2 linked regions of the Crateriforma spongiae genome follow. The protein of the gene in region 2 interacts with the protein of the main gene of each other region in a pairwise test. Links are inferred from orthologs where the notes say so. Each region holds a gene or a part of one and is shown on either strand. Other genes may lie near its edges.

Region 1 (2,976 bases), on a different replicon or contig from region 2:
GCAAGCAAAAGTGACAACGGCATTGGACGCCGCTGCGGACGGTTTTCCCCAGGGCATCCCACGACGGTCAACGCTGACCGTTGCAACTGGAAAACTTTGCCGTCTTTGCAGGCAATGCACCAAGACCTGGCAACGGCGATTGGCGCGCCGCTAACACCCGATTCACGGGACGTTCGTCTTCCGGTAACCCCTTGCCGATGCTCCGCGATCGGGTGCCACCTTTGAATCAATACGCCTAGCGTTTTTTCCCTGCGCGTTTACGCTGCTGCAGAATTTTTTTTTGCATCGGTTTGCGGTGCCGTTTTTTGTTTGGTCGCGAGAGCGTTCCGACTGCGGCCGCCGGAAACAAGCGAACCCATCGTCACGCGGCATCCCTCAGGTGCATCGTCACGGGATGCCCCATGCCGGCGTCTGCTTTGGGAGTCACTGCTTCAGTGTGGCCGCCGAAGGAAACATCGCATGCGTGCCCCTGCGATTCACGCGGGCTAATGCGATTGTTTGCCCGGCCGACGAATACGAACTCAATACACCCTTTCCATCAAAGGCATCCGCCCTTGCGTCGCAACGACATCCGAAACGTCGTCATCATCGCCCACGTTGATCATGGAAAGACCACGCTGGTCGATTGCCTGTTGCGTCAAAGCGGCCAGTTTCGCGATGCGGAACTGAAAGGCGAACGCATCCTGGATTCCAATGATTTGGAACGGGAGCGTGGGATCACCATTTTGTCAAAGAACATCGCGATTCCCTACCGCGACGTCAAAATCAACTTGATCGACACGCCGGGCCACGCGGATTTTGGCGGTGAAGTCGAACGCGTCGTCCAGATGGCCGACGGTGCTTTGGTTTTGGTCGACGCCGCCGAAGGCCCCATGCCACAAACCCGCTTTGTTCTGGAAAAGGCTCTGCAGGCCGGCGTCCGGCCTATCGTGGTGGTCAACAAGGTCGACCGCCCGGACGGCCGCCCGCACGAGGCGCTGGACGAAGCGCTGGAATTACTGGCCGAGCTTGGCGGCGAAGACCAACTGGACAATGCGGCCTATGTCTTTGCCAGTGCCAAAGAGGGATTCGCCACGACCGACCCCGAAGCGACGTCCCCCAACATGCAACCGCTGTTGGACTTGCTGGTGGACGCGGTTCCCGGACCCGAAGTGGAAACGGAAGCTCCGCTGCAAATGCTGGTAACCACTTTGGACTGGAGCGACTACGTCGGTCGAATTGCGATCGGTCGAATCACCGCCGGTGGCATTCGCAGCGGTCAAAACGTGATGCTGTACCAGAAGGATCAGCAACGTGTGGCGAAGGTCGGCGGATTGTTCGTGTTCGACAAGCTTGGGCGCACCCCCGCCGAACAAGCGTCGGCCGGAGACGTGATCGCGATCGAAGGTTTGGAGAATGTCGAAATCGGCGACACCATCGCCAATACCGAAGGCGGCGCCGCGCTGCCGCGGCTAAGTGTCGACGAACCGACACTTGAGATGATTTTCAGTGTCAACACGTCGCCGTTTTTGGGGCGCGAAGGCAAGTTCGTGACAACGCGTCAGCTGAAGGCACGGCTTGAAAAGGAACTTGAGCGAAACGTCGCACTGCGGGTCCGTCAGGTCGAAGGCAGCGACAGCTATGCCGTGGCGGGCCGGGGCGTGTTGCACTTGGCCGTCTTGATCGAAACGATGCGACGCGAAGGTTACGAGCTGAGCGTCGGAAAGCCGCAGGTGGTCTACAAAGAAATCGACGGGATCAAGCACGAGCCCTACGAAGATTTGCGGGTGGAGGTGCCCACCGAAACGATGGGGCCGGTGATGGAACTGGTGGGTTTGCGCCGCGGAACCTTGGACGTGATGCAACAGCGTGGCGATTTCAGTTTGCTGAGCTTCAAAATCCCCTCGCGTGGTCTGATCGGCTTGCGAACCAAGTTACTCAACGCCACCCGCGGGACGGCGATCATCCATCACCGGTTTGACAGTTACCAAGTGGTCGAGGGCGAAGTCCCGCGTCGCGGAAACGGCGTGTTGATCTCCATGGTCAGTGGCAAAGCGATGCCGTTTGCTTTGTTCGGTTTGCAGGACCGATCCGAATTGTTCGTCGCCCCGGGAACGGAAGTCTATGAAGGCATGATCGTCGGCGAAAACGCCCGCGATAACGATATGACGGTGAATCCGTGCCGCGAGAAAAAGCTGACCAACATGCGGGCCAGCGGCAGCGACGAGAACGTGATTCTGAAGCCGCCGCGCGACATGTCTTTGGAAGCCGCACTGGAATACATCGAAGACGATGAACTGGTGGAAGTCACGCCGGAGAATATTCGGCTTCGCAAAGCCGTGCTGGGCGAAGCGGATCGTCGTCGTATCAAGCGTGCCGGGAAAACCGCGGCCGCCGTTTAGGCCTTGCCAGGCGGCGAGGCTTGTCGGGGATTCACGCACACCCACGCTGAGGATTTGTTCACGATTTTGTCCGTAACATGCGGATGCAGCGGAGAGTGATCGCCGTTGCGGCCCTGCGTCGTAGGGGGAAGCCCGAACTGTTCGAAAAATCAGGTGTCGACGAGGCCGCGTTTGCCACAGAAGAATACTAGACTGTCGTTAGCAACCTGTTTGTTTGACCCGCATGATTCTTGGACGATGAAACGTTTCGCAATCGCTTTCCTTGCTTTCGCATTTGTCTCGGCCGTCGGTTCGTCGGCACTGGCCACTTCACCGACCGGTTGGGACCGAGTCATCGTGCCGACCGGACAGTACCGCCAAACCGTCAAGGCGATGCCGATTGAACAGCGTCCCGGACGACCATTGCACGTTTACGGCAATACGATCCGTTACCGACACCAGGCCGCCAACGGACAAATGCGAGGCAAGCCGTTGCGTCGGATCCTTCTGGGAACCGATCAGTTGCGCGGTATCGGCCGATAGGTAAAACGCATCTAGCCGCCGCGACGATTGCCGTTTTGGGTCCGGTATTGCGGATAATACCCGTCGTAATAGG
Region 2 (3,025 bases):
ACTCGACGCTCAGTGGACTTGGGGTGGCATAGGGATTGGTCCCTGAGTCGTCGCTGCGCATCTTGCGAATCTTCCTATCTGCGGTTGTTGGAACAAAGTGCCGATGCCACGGCACCTGTGTGTATCAAGACGGACGTGCACAGCGTATCGGAATCGTCACCGACAAGTCGGGCTGCTAAGTGATGCCACTTGGGATCGAATGGGGGAACACGAACAACACAAAGGCGCGGGAGCCACCAATAGCGTCGAAGCCGATCAACGATGCAAACGATTCGCCGAGCCGATTTCAGTGCCAGTCTTCTTTTTGGGTGGGCCGGAATCAGGCTTATCGTACGATACGCCAGCAGCGATGGATCCGCCGATTCCGATAGTCTTCGGGAACGGTCTGGCGACTGATCTCGATCACGGACTGAACATCCAAAGCGTCCTGGTCAAATTTGAATCGTCGGAAGTTGGTGGAAAAATAGATCACGCCACCTGGACGAACCAACGGAATCACAGTTTCCAGTAAGGGCAGGGCGTCACGCTGGACATCCCAAACGTTTTCGGTGCGTTTGCTGTTGGAAAACGTCGGCGGATCCACCACGACAAGGTCATAGCACTGACCGGCGGGATGATTCGCTAAGAATTCCGCTACGTCGGATGTGATCACGCGATGGTTGTCGGATTCGAAACCGTTCAATCGCAGGTTCTCGGTGGCCCAGTCGGTGTAAGTGTTCGACAAATCAACGCTGGTCGTCGACTTAGCGCCACCCGCGGCCGCGTAGACAGAAAACGAACCGGTGTAAGCAAACAGATTCAAGAACCGGGTGCCGTCGGCCTGTTGCCGCACCATATGCCGGGTGACGCGATGATCCAAAAACAATCCGGTGTCGACATAGTCCGATAAGTTGACCAGGAATTTTAGTCCGTCTTCTTGGACCACAAGGCGTCGTCCCTGCACCGCCTGTTTTTCATGCTGAGTCTTCCCTCGTTGGCGGCGCCGCGACTTCAAAAACGCATTCTCCGGTGCAACGTCCAGCGTTTTCGCTGCGGTTTCGACCATCAAGTCCAACCAATTGGCGTGCTGTGCTGGATCACGATCGTGCGGACGTTCGTATTCGGTGATGTGCAGACAATCTTCGTACCGATCGACAACCAGCGGAATCTCTGGAACGTCTTTTTCGTACAAGCGATAACAAGTGATCCCGCGTTTGGTGGGCCAGCGGCGCAAATGCCGGGCTCGCTTGGCCAAACGACTGGCGAACAGGTCAGCTTGATGGTGGGCCTTTTCGGGCAATTGCCCGAATGCTGCCCCGCCGGATGCGTGCACCAGAGTTTGTGATTCGGATGCTTGAATTTCGGGTGCTTTTCCCGCGGGCTTGCTCGATTCGTTTGTTGTCCCGTCGACGTTACCAGCGGACGGCGTGGATGTTGGATCCGAAGACGGTTGTTCCGCATCGGCGCCGGCCTGGCGGACTTCGACCACGGGCTTGGGTCCATGGAATTGAAACAACGTGCAGGCGACGTTGCCGTTGTACAACTTGCGTCGCCGATCGGCCTTTCGCCCCAACAAACGTTCCAGCCCCGGGTACGCGGTCAGTAAGAAATGCGACCACGTCGGCAACCGCCGAAAGACATCGGGAAACGCTTCGAACAACGCATCCAATTCTCGGGTCACGCGGGCCGATCGGTCGGCGGATGATCGGTGATCGGACTTCGTCGGTCGCGGCGTCCGGCCCCCTCGCGAAACCGGGTAACGTGATCCGGAACCCGCGGACGGATTTCCCTCAGGCGGATGGGTGATCAGACATCCGAACCGACGGCGACTGGTGAATTCGGAAAACGCTTTGGCTTCGAAATGGATGTCTGCTTCGACGCCTGCCCGAACGGCGTTGTCGCGGGCGGCGCGCAGAACTTTCGGATTGATGTCGGTTGCTAGCAGGGTGGGTGACACGGATGGCGTTTGCAGGGTGACCGCGTCGCGACGCAAGTCGCCCCGCAAGTCGTTGGGAATCGCCGGCCAGTCCTCCAGAGCGAACGAACGCATCACCCCCGGTGCAATGTTTCGGGCGATCCAAGCGGCTTCGATTGGAATCGTTCCGGTGCCGCAAAACGGATCGCAAAACGGGCGTCCCGATTCCCAGTGGCTAAGCAATACAGTGGCGGCGGCCAATGTTTCTTTCAGCGGTCCACGCGATGGGTCACGCCGGTATCCACGTCGATGCAGGCTGGCCCCGGAAGTGTCGATGGTCAGCGTCGCAATGTCTTTGATCAGGCTGACATTGACTTCGTAGGTGGCCGCGGTTTCGACCAGATCGTTGGCTTGGTGGTCACGACGCAGGGCGTCGACGATGGCGCGTTTGACGGTACGTTGACAGGCCGGAACGCTGGAAAGTTCCGATCGCACCGACCGACCGGTGACGGGAAAACGCCCGTCAACAGGAATCCATTCGCCCCAATTCAGTCCCCGCGTTTTTTCAAACAGCGTGTCAAAATCCGGGGCCGTGAACCGGGCGACGCACACCAGGACACGATCGGCACAACGCAGCCAAAGGTTCGCACGAACGACCGTGTCCCAATCGCCTTCGAAGATGACTTGGCCGTCCCCGTCGACTTCCGCCTCGATGCCAAGCGTGTGCAATTCGCGCCGGACGACCGCTTCAAGTCCGAAGGAACATGCGGCAATCAAACGCAGGGGTGGGCGATCCAAGGGCTCTCTCGTCAAAATCACATTGTGTGTCGGCACCAGACACTACAATCGTAGACTTCCCCGTCCGCTTTCCCCACCCGATGACAAAACAACGATGCCCGTTCCCCGCCTGATGTCATGGCCCCGCGTCGCGTTGGCGGCCTTTGTAGTGTCCTTTTCCATCGCTCCGACCACCGTTTCGGCCGCCGATGCGGACGATACCAAATTGAAGCTGTTGATCATCGATGGCCAGAACAATCACACCGCGTGGCCCAAAACGACGGCCATGATGCGTGACTTCTACGAAGCGTCGGGACGATTCACGGTGGACGTCAACCGCAGCAAGTTCACCTG

What was found. The genes of interacting proteins can lie anywhere in the genome.
Region 1: the proteins of HFP54_RS19825 (region 2) and typA interact in binary tests that used the Escherichia coli proteins (3 or more experiments, as listed by UniProt). The link is inferred for Crateriforma spongiae from one-to-one orthologs.

Annotation. Positions count from the first base shown.
Region 1 is NZ_JAAXMS010000001.1:973,173-976,148, forward strand. The notes cover bases 1-2,967. They hold typA (translational GTPase TypA), read left to right. Parts: upstream 1-554; coding sequence 555-2,381; downstream 2,382-2,967. Other genes in these bases: HFP54_RS03680 (hypothetical protein), read left to right, coding at 2,619-2,903; HFP54_RS03685 (hypothetical protein), read right to left, coding at 2,915-2,967. In the rest of the region: more of HFP54_RS03685, read right to left, coding at 2,968-2,976. UniProt on the Escherichia coli protein: A 50S ribosomal subunit assembly protein with GTPase and nucleotide-independent chaperone activity, required for 50S subunit assembly at low temperatures, may also play a role in translation.
Region 2 is NZ_JAAXMS010000007.1:409,826-412,850, reverse strand. Bases 10-3,025 are described here. They hold HFP54_RS19825 (class I SAM-dependent methyltransferase), read right to left. Parts: upstream 2,693-3,025; coding sequence 326-2,692; downstream 10-325. Other genes in these bases: HFP54_RS19820 (ThuA domain-containing protein), read left to right, coding at 2,787-3,025; HFP54_RS19830 (Yip1 family protein), read right to left, coding at 10-61. Also shown: more of HFP54_RS19830, read right to left, coding at 1-9. UniProt on the Escherichia coli protein: Specifically methylates the guanine in position 2445 (m2G2445) and the guanine in position 2069 (m7G2069) of 23S rRNA. Methylation occurs before assembly of 23S rRNA into 50S subunits.